3 regions of the Macrococcus brunensis genome follow, and region 2 is predicted to be linked to each of the others. Evidence: a T-box and tRNA genes for the amino acid it is inferred to sense, from the RefSeq annotation. Region 2 holds a T-box; the other regions hold tRNA genes.

Region 1 (5,064 bases), 1.0 Mb from region 2:
TATGTTTGTATGTCCGGCAGGACAGTTAGCCGTTAGAAAAGCGCGTCAGGGAAAAAAGCAGGGTCAAAACCAGACGGATACTTATTATTTTGACATTGATAAATGCCAGATCTGCCCTCTCAAAATAGGATGTTATAGAGATGGCGCTAAATCTAAAACAGACAGCGTGACAATAAAATCAGAAACCCATAAACATCAGATGAAGTTCATGGATTCTGAAAGATTCAAGTTAATCTCAAGAAAACGATATATGATTGAGGCAAAGAACTCTGAATTAAAAAATAGACACGGTATGAAAAGATCAAAATACGCGGGTCTATTAAATATGGAAATGCAGACGGCTGCGACAATATTCGTAGTGAATGTCAAAAGAATCATAAAACTTATAGATGAAAAATAGGATAAAAGAACCCGTTATTTCCTAATGTTGAGGAAATTGACGGGTTCTTTTATACTATTGAGTTGTTGGAATTAGTGAGCTTATAGAAAATCGTGAGATTTTCAGTGGCCTCCAGCCAGGGCTGCTCTTTTTCTATAGTAATTTATCTCCGAAGAACGTGACCAGTAATTCTACTGCCTGGTTTGCCGTCTTGTTGTTAATATCAATCAGCGGATTGACTTCAACAATTTCCATTGACGTCACACGTTCAGAATCATGCAGCATCTCAAGTGCTAAATGACTTTCACGGTAAGATATACCTCCTGGGACTGTTGTGCCTGTCCCTGGTGTCTCTACAGGATCCAGTGCATCTACATCGAGCGATAAATGAATGCCATCCGTTTCCTTCAAGTATTCAAGCGTCTCTTCAATGACTTGACCCATACCGATTCTATCGATATCAGACATCGTGTATGTTTTAATACCGACTTCTTTGATATACGCTTTTTCGCCTTCATCTAAGTCACGCATACCGATCAGAACAATATTCTCTGTTTTCACTTTATTCTTGTAGCCACCGATGTTGACTAAGTCTGGATGACCGTCACCAATCAGCGCTCTTAAAGGCATGCCGTGAATATTGCCAGAAGGCGATGAATCAGCAATATTTAAATCTCCGTGCGCATCGTACCAGATAACACCCAGATTATCGTAATGTTTTTTCACGCCGGATATCGTTCCCATCGCTATCGAGTGATCTCCTCCGATAACGAGTGGGTACTTTCCTGCTGTTATTGTCTGATCGACTTCATTGCAAAGAGTCTCGCAGAATTCCACGACTTCAGGAAGATTGCGAAGCCCTCCGTCCTGCTCACTACGATATTTCTGCATATCGATTGCTGGACTCTTAACATTTCCTTTATCATTTACTTCAAGTCCTAAGTTTTCAAGTCTAGCTACTAAATCAGCATACCGTATGGCATCCGGCCCAAGATTTACCCCTAATTTACGCTGACCAAATGCACTCGGTGCACCAATAATTTCAATTGTTTTATTCATTATAGAATCCCCTTTAAACAAGTTTAAGAAAACGTTCTCATAACTTTATTTTAAACGAGACACTTGTGATATGCAACTATGTATAAAATTGAAGATATTTCCATACACTACACTATATATATTTAGTCATACAAAAAAACCATATCCAGAAGGATATGGTTTAAGATGAGCCATAGAGGATTCGAACCTCTGACCCTTTGATTAAAAGTCAAATGCTCTACCAACTGAGCTAATGGCTCTAATGGCTGGGGTAGCTGGATTCGAACCAACGAGTGACGGAGTCAAAGTCCGTTGCCTTACCGCTTGGCTATACCCCAAGAATGGTGGAGGGGGGCAGATTCGAACTGCCGAACCCGAAGGAGCGGATTTACAGTCCGCCGCGTTTAGCCACTTCGCTACCCCTCCAGCTTATATATGTAAGAGTAAAATTTAAAATGGTGGAGGATGACGGGATCGAACCGCCGACCCTCTGCTTGTAAGGCAGATGCTCTCCCAGCTGAGCTAATCCTCCAAATGACCCCTACGGGATTCGAACCCGTGTTACCGCCGTGAAAGGGCGGTGTCTTAACCGCTTGACCAAGGGGCCTGGCTCCACAGGTAGGACTCGAACCTACGACCGATCGGTTAACAGCCGATAGCTCTACCACTGAGCTACTGTGGATAAATAAAAAAACTGCCCGGCAACGTCCTACTCTTGCGGAACGTAAGTCCAACTACCATCGGCGCTAGAGAGCTTAACTTCTGTGTTCGGTATGGGAACAGGTGTGACCTCTCTGCCATCATCACCAGACAGGGTGAGAATATTATACTCTCAAAACTAGATAAGTAAGAAGAAATTGATTCACAAGCTCACCGAGCTTAAAAAATCTGATATTTGATTAAGTCTTCGATCGATTAGTATTCGTCAGCTCCACACATTACTGTGCTTCCACCTCGAACCTATTGACCTCATCATCTTTGAGGGATCTTATAACCGAAGTTGGGAAATCTCATCTTGAGGGGGGCTTCATGCTTAGATGCTTTCAGCACTTATCCCGTCCATACATAGCTACCCAGCTATGCCGCTGGCGCGACAACTGGTACACCAGAGGTATGTCCATCCCGGTCCTCTCGTACTAAGGACAGCTCCTCTCAAATTTCCTACGCCCACGACGGATAGGGACCGAACTGTCTCACGACGTTCTGAACCCAGCTCGCGTACCGCTTTAATGGGCGAACAGCCCAACCCTTGGGACCGACTACAGCCCCAGGATGCGATGAGCCGACATCGAGGTGCCAAACCTCCCCGTCGATGTGAACTCTTGGGGGAGATAAGCCTGTTATCCCCGGGGTAGCTTTTATCCGTTGAGCGATGGCCCTTCCATGCGGAACCACCGGATCACTAAGTCCGTCTTTCGACCCTGCTCGACTTGTAGGTCTCGCAGTCAAGCTCCCTTGTGCCTTTACACTCTGCGAATGATTTCCAACCATTCTGAGGGAACCTTTGAGCGCCTCCGTTACTCTTTAGGAGGCGACCGCCCCAGTCAAACTGCCCGCCTGACACTGTCTCCCGCCACGATAAGTGGCGCGGGTTAGAAAGTCAACACAGCCAGGGTAGTATCCCACCAGCGCCTCCACGTAAGCTGACGCTCACGCTTCAAAGGCTCCTACCTATCCTGTACAAGCTGTGCCGAATTTCAATATCAGGCTGCAGTAAAGCTCCACGGGGTCTTTCCGTCCTGTCGCGGGTAACCTGCATCTTCACAGGTACTATGATTTCACCGAGTCTCTCGTTGAGACAGTGCCCAAATCGTTACGCCTTTCGTGCGGGTCGGAACTTACCCGACAAGGAATTTCGCTACCTTAGGACCGTTATAGTTACGGCCGCCGTTTACTGGGGCTTCAATTCGTAGCTTCGCGAGATGCTAACCACTCCTTTTAACCTTCCAGCACCGGGCAGGCGTCAGCCCCTATACGTCACCTTACGGTTTTGCAGAGACCTGTGTTTTTGATAAACAGTCGCTTGGGCCTATTCACTGCGGCTCTTCAGGGCTTGCACCCTAAAAAGCACCCCTTCTCCCGAAGTTACGGGGTCATTTTGCCGAGTTCCTTAACGAGAGTTCGCTCGCTCACCTTAGAATTCTCATCTTGACTACCTGTGTCGGTTTGCGGTACGGGCACCTGATATCTAACTAGAGGCTTTTCTTGGCAGTGTGAAATCAACGACTTCGCTACTTAATTTCGCTCCCCATCACATCCTGACCTTACGAGTGCCGGATTTGCCTGACACTCAGTCTCAATGCTTGGACGTACATAACCAACAGTACGATCGCCTATCCTTCTGCGTCCCCCCATCGTTCAAACAATCTCAGGTGGTACAGGAATATCTACCTGTTATCCATCGCCTACGCCTGTCGGCCTCGGCTTAGGTCCCGACTAACCCAGAGCGGACGAGCCTTCCTCTGGAAACCTTAGTCAATCGGTGGACGGGATTCTCACCCGTCTTTCGCTACTCACTCCGGCATTCTCACTTCCAAGCGCTCCACATGTCCTTACGGTCATGCTTCGACGCCCTTGGAACGCTCTCCTACCATTGTCCTACGGACAATCCACAGCTTCGGTAATATGTTTAGCCCCGGTACATTTTCGGCGCAGCGTCACTCGACTAGTGAGCTATTACGCACTCTTTAAATGATGGCTGCTTCTAAGCCAACATCCTAGTTGTCTGGGCAACGCCACATCCTTTTCCACTTAACATATATTTTGGGACCTTAGCTGGTGGTCTGGGCTGTTTCCCTCTCGACTACGGACCTTATCACCCGCAGTCTGACTCCCGCATTAAATTATCTGGCATTCGGAGTTTGTCTGAATTCGGTAACCCGAGGGGGGCCCCTAGTCCAAACAGTGCTCTACCTCCAGTAATCATCATGCGAGGCTAGCCCTAAAGCTATTTCGGAGAGAACCAGCTATCTCCAGGTTCGATTGGAATTTCTCCGCTACCCACACCTCATCCGCTCACTTTTCAACGTAAGTCGGTTCGGTCCTCCATTCAGTGTTACCTGAACTTCAACCTGGACATGGGTAGATCACCTGGTTTCGGGTCTACGTCCTGATACTCATTCGCCCTGTTCAGACTCGCTTTCGCTGCGGCTCCGCATCCACTGCTTAACCTTGCATCAAAACGTAACTCGCCGGATCATTCTACAAAAGGCACGCCATCACCCATTAACGGGCTCTGACTACTTGTAAGCACACGGTTTCAGGTTCTATTTCACTCCCCTTCCGGGGTGCTTTTCACCTTTCCCTCACGGTACTGGTTCACTATCGGTCACTAGAGAGTATTTAGCCTTGGGAGATGGTCCTCCCGGATTCCGACGGAATTCCACGTGTTCCGCCGTACTCAGGATCCACTCAGGAGGGGACGACTTTTCGACTACAGGACCTTTACCTTCTATGGTTGACTTTTCCAAAGTCATTCGTCTAAATCGTTCCTTTGTAACTCCGTGCTGAGTGTCCTACAACCCCAGGATGCAAGCATCCTGGTTTGGGCTCTTCCCGTTTCGCTCGCCGCTACTCAGGGAATCGAGTTTTCTTTCTCTTCCTCCGGGTACTTAGATGTTTCAGTTCTCCGGGTGTGCCTTCTCATA
Region 2 (5,064 bases):
TGGTGATCTGCAGAATACTCTTTCTACTATTATTCTTCAACTTAATCAGCATATTCAAACAGTAGACAATCAAAGCGATATAAGCCTGATTGGAGACAGCTGTCTCCGAACAGCCGTAAAATGTTTTGACGTTCAGATGCTGCTTGATCCATTTAAAGAACAGTTCAATCGCCCAGCGTGATTTGTAGATTTCGCCAATCTCCTCCGGAGATAAGTCAAATCTATTGGTCACTAAGACAAGGTTTTTGCCTTTTTCATCCTGAACAGTCACACGGCGAAAGTAATGTTCTGTCCTGTTAGTCGTTGTTCCAAGAACCACCATCTCATCTGAAATGACGCTGCTCTGTTCGCCGGCACCAAAATCGTGAATGACTCTATGAACCGCATTACTCCGTAATCTGGATACAAAGAAGTAGCCTTCATCAGTCATTTCATCAAATCTGCTGTACTGTACATATCCATGATCAAAAACGTACATACATTCCTTGTCATCCACTAAAAGCTCAAGATGATTCTGATCATTCTCACAGGCATTGGTAAGGTAAAAATCGTCTGGATATGAATCATGATCTTCCATGTGAACCAACCGTAAGTGCAGCTTGACACCTGACTTTGTTTTTCTGAACTTTGCCCAGCGATAGTGATGAAGGTTCAGAGGCAGTGTACTTGAGTCAATGATCTTCAATGGTGTAGTGATCTTTCTCTTCTGATTAAAATGCGTCTCCCTCTGGATCTGGTCTAACAGCTGACTGAAGATATCCTTAAAAATCTGTGTGGGAACGTCAGATAGTTTTCTACTGAGCTGAGAATAGCTGATAGAATCAAAACCTAAGGTTTTCTGAAGTTTCTCTGAAAAAACACTGTCACTGACAGCTCGTAGACTTTCGGTCTCAAATAACTGTGAATATAACAGGAGTTTAATGAAAGCACAGGTATCTAGCTTCTTTGTATAGTAGTCTAAATTCAGGATTTTCACCTATTGAGAAATTTTCTTGAAATCTATCGGTGAAATCCATTGTTCAAATGATGATTTTCTAGTAAACTTATCCATGTTGAGATCCTTTGTATTGGATTTGGATGTGTATTACTACCTCCAACCATTATAAAGGACTTTTTTTGTACAGAAAATAAATTTTTAGAATATTCTATTTAAAACCGTAGCTTGAAATATTTTTATGCAACACTAGTGAATAAATATGAAAAAAAGACAGTTTCATGATAGAAACTGTCTTTTATTTAAAAGATAAAGTTAAGGATAAGATTAAGAATAATAGTCAGAATAATAGATGCAATGATTGAAAACATACATCCTGTTGTACCGCCGAAAAATCTGATCACTTTTTTGTCCTCCCTTTAGTTATAATGAACTATACCCATTCCTACATGATTAAACAAAGGAGGTGTGAAGAATTGCTAATAATAACCGTTTTATTGTCCATTGCCTTTGGTTTATTACTGATGATGTTACATATGATTCTCCCCTGGTTGTTTGGACCCATTATCGCAGCAGCATCTGTCAGAAAAATAAGCGGCAGACAAATGATCTGGCCGAAGTGGCTCGCAGATTCAGGACTGTTTATTCTGGGGGCTCAGATAGGGACATCCTTTACATTAAAGGTACTGTCAGACATTCGAAATGATTTGTTTCATATTGTTTTACTCAATATCATCATTATCGGTGCAGCTATTTTATTGTCGCTTATCTACCGAAAGATAACGCAGTGCAGCTATGAGACTGCATTCTTAAGTGCAGTTCCAGGAGCCCTGAGTCAGATGATTGTCATGGCAGAGGAGAATAAAAGAGCAGACCTTCTTGCCGTTACATTATCTCAGACCTCCCGTCTGTTGTTTGTCGTGATGATTGTACCCTTTATTGCGTCATTCAGTAGCGGTGCAGCAACAGGAAGCGTAATACACAGTGAATCCATTTTTCATGTTTTGTCATTTAATCAGATTTTATTCATCGTCAGTCTGACCGGTTTATTCTTTATATTCTTGCGGCGAATTCATTTTCCAGTTCCTCAACTTCTAGCACCGATATTTATCATGGCAGGCTGGAATATTGTAACGGGGGACAGCTTTTCTATTCCTTACTACTTAATTGCTGCAGCTCAGCTGTTATTCGGCATCAGAATCGGTCTGCAGCTGGTGGATTTATCCAGCAGTCTGACGTTCAGACTTTTTTTAGGTATCACCGTACAGAATACATTGCTTATCTTAGTGACCTTTGTAGCTGCTTTATTCATGACAGATCATCCATTTAACGATACCTTTTTAAGTCTGGCACCGGGCGGTATGGCACAGATTGTGATTGTTGCCCTTGAAACAGGCAGCAATATTGCGATGATATCCAGTTATCATATCTTCCGTATTTTTCTTATCTTATTAGTCGTGGCGCCCTTTATGCAGACTGTGCTGAAGCGATTTGACAAGTCCATTTAAATCCGCTAATATGAAATTATTCAATAAGATTTCGGGAAGAGTAAGTCTGTGATGACTGGACAGAGAGCATAGGGTTGGTGAAACTATGCAGCATCTATGACTGAAGGTAGCCCGCATATGTTCTTATACTGAAAGTAACTAGGTATAAGCGTGGACGAGCGTTAATCGTTTGAGTGCAGCTTCGGCTGAATTTAGGTGGTACCACGAGATTATTCCCGTCCTATTCTTATAGGGCGGTTTTTTTATTGAGTAAAATTAATTACTGGAGGTTTTTTGATGGATACTAAATATAATCCGAAATTAGTAGAAGAAGGACGCTACAAAAAATGGCTTGATGCAGAGCTTTTTAAAGCAGAAGACAATGATGACAAGCAACCTTTTACCATTGTGATTCCACCGCCGAACGTCACAGGCAAACTTCATATCGGCCATGCCTGGGATACAACATTACAGGATATCATTACACGTATGAAACGTATGCAGGGCTATAACACGCTTTATCTGCCGGGGATGGATCATGCGGGCATCGCGACACAGGCAAAAGTAGAGGCAAAGTTACGTGAAGAAGGCATTAGCCGTCACGACATCGGCCGCGCGAAATTCCTGGAGCATACGATGGCGTGGAAAGAAGAATATGCTGAGACTATCCGTGCACAGTGGGCGAAGATGGGGCTTGGTTTAGACTATTCACGTGAACGTTTCACACTTGACGAAGGCTTAAGCGATGCCGTTAAACGAGTATTCGTCGATATGTACAATAAGGGACTGATTTACCGCGGCGAACGTATTATCAACTGGGATCCTGCAGCACGTACAGCACTCAGTGATATCGAAGTGGTCCATGAAGAAGTCGAAGGTGCATTCTATCATATGAACTATCCACTGACAGACGGATCGGGCATGATTGAAATTGCCACAACACGTCCTGAGACGATGCTCGGTGATACAGCAGTCGTCGTTCATCCTGAAGACGCGCGTTACAAAAAGATGATCGGTAAAACAGTGCTGCTGCCTATTTTAGAACGCGAGATTCCGATTATCGGTGATGATTACGTTGATATGGACTTCGGTACAGGTGCGATGAAAGTAACACCTGCACATGACCCGAATGACTTTGAGATCGGGAACCGTCACGACCTGCCTCGTATCAATGTGATGAATGAAGACGGTACGATGAATGACAAAGCAGGTAAATATGCGGGACTTGATCGCTTTGACTGCCGTAAACAGCTTGTTAAGGACCTTGAAGACAGTGGCGTCATGGTTAAAATTGAAAAACACGTCCATCAGGTGGGTCACTCAGAACGTAGCGGCGCAGTTGTAGAGCCTTATCTGTCTACACAATGGTTCGTCAAAATGGCACCACTTGCTGAACAGTCACTGGACAATCAGAAGACGGATGACCGCATTGATTTCGTTCCACCACGTTTTGAGAATACCTTTAACCGCTGGATGGAAGGCATCCATGACTGGTGTATCTCTCGCCAGCTCTGGTGGGGTCATCAGATTCCTGCCTGGTACCATAAGGAAACGGGTGAAGTATACGTCGGTGAAACAGCACCTGAAGACAGTGACAACTGGACACAGGATGAAGATGTACTGGATACTTGGTTCTCTAGTGCGCTCTGGCCATTTTCAACGCTTGGCTGGCCGGATGCAGAAGCAGCAGACTTCAAGCGCTTCTATCCGACAAATGTTCTTGTCACAGGCTATGATATTATCTTCTTCTGGGTAGCCCGTATGATCTTCCAGGGACTTGAATTCACAGAGCGTCGTCCGTTCAACGAAGTACTGATCCACGGTTTAGTGCGTGCTGAAGACGGCCGTAAGATGAGTAAATCTCTTGGCAACGGTGTAGATCCGATGGATGTTATCGACCAGTACGGTGCCGATGCACTACGTTACTTCCTGGCAACGGGTTCAACACCTGGACAGGATTTACGTTACTCAACAGAGAAAGTAGAAGCAAACTGGAACTTTATTAATAAAATCTGGAACGCTTCTCGTTTCAGCCTGATGAATATTGGTGACGACTTCACAGTGGAAGATATTAACCTGGATGGCAAAAAATCAGTAGCGGATAAATGGATTCTGACGCGTCTGAATGAAACAATCGAAGAAGTGACACGTCTTGCGGATAAATATGAGTTCGGTGAAGTTGGACGTAGTCTTTACAACTTTATCTGGGATGATTTCTGTGACTGGTATATTGAGATGAGTAAGATTCCGATGAACGGTGATGACGCGGAAGCGAAGCAGATGACCCGTTCAGTCCTTGCCTATACACTTGACCAGATCATGCGTATGATGCATCCATTCATGCCGTTTGTCACAGAAGCCATCTGGCAGAACTTACCACACGAAGGCGAATCAATCGTGACAGCTAGCTGGCCGGTTGTTCTTCCTGAACTGACAGACGCCGCTTCTAAGCATGAGATGGAGCAGCTGATGGAGATTATCCGTGCTGTTCGTACGTCACGCAGTGAAGTGAATACGCCGATGTCTAAGGAAATCCCGATGCTGATCAAAGCAAATAATGAAGAACATCTGAACAACATCGATGCGAACCGTCACTATCTTGAGCGCTTCTGTAATCCATCTTCTCTTGAAATTGCGCTGTCA
Region 3 (5,064 bases), 600 kb from region 2:
CGAAGGAATTAAGATTCCTTTTCCGTATTATCCTTAGAAAGGAGGTGATCCAGCCGCACCTTCCGATACGGCTACCTTGTTACGACTTCACCCCAATCATCTGTCCCACCTTCGACGGCTAGCTCCTAAAAGGTTACTCCACCGGCTTCGGGTGTTACAAACTCTCGTGGTGTGACGGGCGGTGTGTACAAGACCCGGGAACGTATTCACCGTAGCATGCTGATCTACGATTACTAGCGATTCCAGCTTCATGTAGTCGAGTTGCAGACTACAATCCGAACTGAGAATGGTTTTATGGGATTTGCTTGACCTCGCGGTTTCGCTGCCCTTTGTACCATCCATTGTAGCACGTGTGTAGCCCAAATCATAAGGGGCATGATGATTTGACGTCATCCCCACCTTCCTCCGGTTTGTCACCGGCAGTCTCTCTAGAGTGCCCAACTGAATGATGGCAACTAAAGATAAGGGTTGCGCTCGTTGCGGGACTTAACCCAACATCTCACGACACGAGCTGACGACAACCATGCACCACCTGTCACTCTGTCCCCCGAAGGGGAACGCTCTGTCTCCAGAGTTGTCAGAGGATGTCAAGATTTGGTAAGGTTCTTCGCGTTGCTTCGAATTAAACCACATGCTCCACCGCTTGTGCGGGTCCCCGTCAATTCCTTTGAGTTTCAGTCTTGCGACCGTACTCCCCAGGCGGAGTGCTTAATGCGTTAGCTGCAGCACTGAGGGGCGGAAACCCCCCAACACTTAGCACTCATCGTTTACGGCGTGGACTACCAGGGTATCTAATCCTGTTTGATCCCCACGCTTTCGCACCTCAGCGTCAGTTACAGACCAGAGAGCCGCCTTCGCCACTGGTGTTCCTCCATATCTCTGCGCATTTCACCGCTACACATGGAATTCCACTCTCCTCTTCTGCACTCAAGTCTCCCAGTTTCCAATGACCCTCCCCGGTTGAGCCGGGGGCTTTCACATCAGACTTAAGAAACCGCCTACGCGCGCTTTACGCCCAATAATTCCGGATAACGCTTGCCACCTACGTATTACCGCGGCTGCTGGCACGTAGTTAGCCGTGGCTTTCTGGTAAGGTACCGTCAAGGTACGTTCAGTTACTAACGTACTTGTTCTTCCCTTACAACAGAGTTTTACGATCCGAAAACCTTCTTCACTCACGCGGCGTTGCTCCGTCAGACTTTCGTCCATTGCGGAAGATTCCCTACTGCTGCCTCCCGTAGGAGTCTGGGCCGTGTCTCAGTCCCAGTGTGGCCGATCACCCTCTCAGGTCGGCTACGCATCGTCGCCTTGGTGAGCCGTTACCTCACCAACTAGCTAATGCGCCGCGGGTCCATCTGTAAGTGACAGCCGAAACCGTCTTTCACTATTCCACCATGAGGTGGAAAATATTATCCGGTATTAGCTCCGGTTTCCCGAAGTTATCCCAGTCTTACAGGTAGGTTACCCACGTGTTACTCACCCGTCCGCCGCTGACTTCAGAGGTGCAAGCACCTCGTCTGTCCGCTCGACTTGCATGTATTAGGCACGCCGCCAGCGTTCATCCTGAGCCAGGATCAAACTCTCCATAAAAGTGTTTGATAAAGCTCTTTGATTGGTTGAGCCAATCACTCTTGAAAGTACTGTTAGTACTCAAATTATTGGAATTAACGTTGACATATTGTCATTCAGTTTTCAATGTTCATTTAAATAAATGGTGGAGACTAGCGGGATCGAACCGCTGACCTCCTGCGTGCAAAGCAGGCGCTCTCCCAGCTGAGCTAAGCCCCCATATATTTAGTAAGTCGGGAAGACAGGATTCGAACCTGCGACCCCTTGGTCCCAAACCAAGTGCTCTACCAAGCTGAGCTACTTCCCGTAGCTATAAATGGCGCGCCCGAGAGGAGTCGAACCCCTAACCTTTTGATCCGTAGTCAAACGCTCTATCCAATTGAGCTACGGGCGCTAGATGAAATTAAATGGTGCCGAGGACCGGAATCGAACCGGTACGGTAATCACTTACCGCAGGATTTTAAGTCCTGTGCGTCTGCCAGTTCCGCCACCCCGGCAATCTATATAAATTATTTATTGTAAGGAATAATGGAGCGGAAGACGGGATTCGAACCCGCGACCCCAACCTTGGCAAGGTTGTATTCTACCACTGAACTACTTCCGCAAAATTATTAATGGTGAGCCATAGAGGATTCGAACCTCTGACCCTTTGATTAAAAGTCAAATGCTCTACCAACTGAGCTAATGGCTCTAGAATGAATGGTGCCGGAAAAAGGACTTGAACCCTCAACCTACTGATTACAAGTCAGTTGCTCTACCAGTTGAGCTATTCCGGCATAATAGAAAATGGTGGAGGATGACGGGATCGAACCGCCGACCCTCTGCTTGTAAGGCAGATGCTCTCCCAGCTGAGCTAATCCTCCAAATGAATTCTGTCCGGCAACATCCTACTCTCGCGGAACGTAAGTCCAACTACCATCGGCGCTAGAGAGCTTAACTTCTGTGTTCGGTATGGGAACAGGTGTGACCTCTCTGCCATCATCACCAGGCAAAATTCAGTACTTAATGAATTATACTCGCTTGTTCTTAATAATTCAACAGTAAATTTTACACCGTCTTAACAAAGTTAACTTTGTCTTTACAAGCTTTAATTTCCTGTCTCAAGCGACTTTTTTATATTACATAATTTCAAAACTAAAGTCAACACTTTATACTCATTTTTTTCATAAAAAAATACTGCCGCTACTGCGACAGTATAAAAAGACTACTTTTGTCTCATATAAGGGAAGAGCAGGACGTCACGAATAGAAGCTGAGTCTGTAAGAAGCATGACTAGACGGTCAATACCAATACCCAGTCCACCTGTAGGCGGCATACCATATTCAAGCGCTTCAATGAAATCGTGATCCATTTCATGTGCTTCGTCGTTACCTTCTACTTTCTCGACCATCTGCGCTTCAAAACGCTGACGCTGATCGACAGGATCATTGAGCTCAGTGAAGGCATTCGCATGTTCACGACGTACAATGAACAGTTCAAAACGGTCTGTAAATCGTTTGTCTTCTTTATTCTGTTTTGCTAATGGTGAGATTTCTACCGGATGGCCATAAATAAAGGTAGGCTGAACCAGTTCTTCCTCTACTTTTTGCTCGAAGAACTCATTGAGTATATGACCATATTTCATGTTCGGTTTCACTTCGATACCATGTTCTTTTGCCAGCTGATGCGCTTCTTCATCGGATTTAACCTCATAGAAGTCAACACCTGTATATTCTTTAACAGCATCTACCATATGCCATCTGCGCCACTTCGGTGCGAGATTAATCTCTTCCCCGCCGTAAGACACAGTTGTTGAACCCGTTACTTTTTCTGCAAGGTAAGCGATCAGTTCTTCTGTCAGGTCCATGATATCATTATAATCCGCATACGCTTCGTACAGTTCGATCATTGTGAACTCTGGATTATGACGAGTTGACACGCCTTCGTTACGGAAGACACGGCCGATTTCGTAGACTTTCTCCAGACCGCCGACAATCAGGCGTTTCAGATGAAGTTCAATCGCAATACGCATATAAAGCGTCATATCCAGTGCATTGTGATGCGTCACGAAAGGACGTGCTGCTGCTCCACCGGCAATGGCATGCATCATTGGCGTCTCAACTTCGAGAAAGCCTTTCTGATTCAGATAGTTACGTATCTCTTGAATGATGCGGCTACGTGTAATGAATGTCTGAGTAGAATCATCACTTGTAATCAAGTCAAGATAACGTTGACGATAGCGTTGTTCTACATCCTGCAGTCCATGGAATTTATCTGGCAGCGGGCGAAGCGCTTTAGAAAGCATCGTGAAGTTCTGAGCTTTAACAGACAGTTCGCCTGTATTCGTTTTGAACATCACACCTTCAATACCGACGATATCACCTAAATCTGCGTTGTTCCACAGCTCGAACTGTTCGTCTCCTACTGCATCTTTACGGACATAGATTTGAATCTGGCCTGAAAGGTCTTTAATATGCGCAAATCCTGCTTTACCTTTACCACGTTTCGTCATGATACGGCCGGCAATCGCGACTTTTGATTCTTCTTCTTTGTCATGGAGTTCTTCTTTCGAAAAAGCATCCCATGCTTCAGTCAGACTTACGGCATTTCCAGTTCGTTCAAATTTCTGGCCAAATGGATCAATACCTAAATCCATCAGATCCTGCATTTTCTGGCGACGCACCAGCATCTGGTCGTTTAATTCTTCAGTCATTATTACACTCCTTCTGCTACTTTAGTTTCTTCTAGCACTTGTTGTTCGAATGTTCTTAGTATATCAACTAATTCATCGCGTGTCTCGGCTGCATTAATCAGTTTACGAGCTTTACCGTTGCCTTTAATCCCTTTTAAGTACCATGATGCGTGCTTACGCATCTCCATCACAGCGACTTTCTCACCTTTCAGATGAATCAGACGGTCTAAATGTAGTACTGCAACATCCATCTTCTCTGAAATAGAAGGTTCCGGCTTCAGTTCACCTGTTTCGAGATAATGGACAGTACGATAAATCATCCACGGGTTTCCTAGTGCCTCTCGCCCGATCATGACTGCATCTACTCCTGTTTCTTCCAGCATCTGCTTGGCTCTTTCAGGTGATGTGACATCCCCATTACCGATGACAGGGATTGATACCGCTTCTTTCACTTGTTTGATGACACTCCAGTCTGCATGACCTTCATACATCTGAACACGTGTACGGCCATGGACCGCTATTGCTGCAGCACCGGCTTTTTCTATCATCTTCGCATTTTCAACTGCATAGATATGGTCATCATCCCAGCCGATTCGCATCTTCACGGTCACCGGTTTATTGACGGCTTCTACTACTGCAGAGACCATCTCATAGATTTTAGGAGGGTCCAGCAACCAGCGGGCGCCTGCTTCACACTTGATGATTTTAGATACAGGACAGCCCATATTGATATCAATGATATCCGCCGTCGTATTCTGATCGACATATTTCGCCGCTTCAACTAATGTTTCTTTCTCGCCGCCAAATATCTGCAGAGATAACGG

What was found. The T-box of region 2 lies ahead of MGG13_RS07490 (valine--tRNA ligase). A T-box ahead of a tRNA ligase gene usually reads a tRNA of that ligase, here a tRNA-Val.
Region 1: it encodes a tRNA-Val, which carries the amino acid that the T-box ahead of MGG13_RS07490 (valine--tRNA ligase) is inferred to sense. The anticodon was not compared.
Region 3: it encodes a tRNA-Val, which carries the amino acid that the T-box ahead of MGG13_RS07490 (valine--tRNA ligase) is inferred to sense. The anticodon was not compared.

Annotation. Positions count from the first base shown of each region.
Region 1 is NZ_CP092179.1:424,181-429,244, reverse strand. It holds gene MGG13_RS02330 (IS1182 family transposase) at 1-400, shown strand, start outside; gene rocF (arginase) at 533-1,438, opposite strand; tRNA gene MGG13_RS02320 (tRNA-Lys) at 1,605-1,677, opposite strand; tRNA gene MGG13_RS02315 (tRNA-Gln) at 1,681-1,755, opposite strand; tRNA gene MGG13_RS02310 (tRNA-Tyr) at 1,760-1,843, opposite strand; tRNA gene MGG13_RS02305 (tRNA-Val) at 1,874-1,949, opposite strand; tRNA gene MGG13_RS02300 (tRNA-Glu) at 1,953-2,024, opposite strand; tRNA gene MGG13_RS02295 (tRNA-Asn) at 2,025-2,099, opposite strand; rRNA gene rrf (5S ribosomal RNA) at 2,114-2,228, opposite strand; rRNA gene MGG13_RS02285 (23S ribosomal RNA) at 2,313-5,064, opposite strand, start outside.
Region 2 is NZ_CP092179.1:1,426,896-1,431,959, reverse strand. It holds partial or broken gene MGG13_RS07500 (IS4 family transposase) at 1-1,051, opposite strand, end outside; gene MGG13_RS07495 (AbrB family transcriptional regulator) at 1,411-2,442, shown strand; T-box leader at 2,465-2,668, shown strand; gene MGG13_RS07490 (valine--tRNA ligase) at 2,719-5,064, shown strand, end outside.
Region 3 is NZ_CP092179.1:2,028,584-2,033,647, forward strand. It holds rRNA gene MGG13_RS10745 (16S ribosomal RNA) at 38-1,590, opposite strand; tRNA gene MGG13_RS10750 (tRNA-Ala) at 1,713-1,788, opposite strand; tRNA gene MGG13_RS10755 (tRNA-Pro) at 1,803-1,876, opposite strand; tRNA gene MGG13_RS10760 (tRNA-Arg) at 1,887-1,963, opposite strand; tRNA gene MGG13_RS10765 (tRNA-Leu) at 1,978-2,066, opposite strand; tRNA gene MGG13_RS10770 (tRNA-Gly) at 2,099-2,173, opposite strand; tRNA gene MGG13_RS10775 (tRNA-Lys) at 2,185-2,260, opposite strand; tRNA gene MGG13_RS10780 (tRNA-Thr) at 2,270-2,345, opposite strand; tRNA gene MGG13_RS10785 (tRNA-Val) at 2,357-2,432, opposite strand; rRNA gene rrf (5S ribosomal RNA) at 2,444-2,558, opposite strand; gene lysS (lysine--tRNA ligase) at 2,774-4,261, opposite strand; gene dusB (tRNA dihydrouridine synthase DusB) at 4,264-5,064, opposite strand, start outside.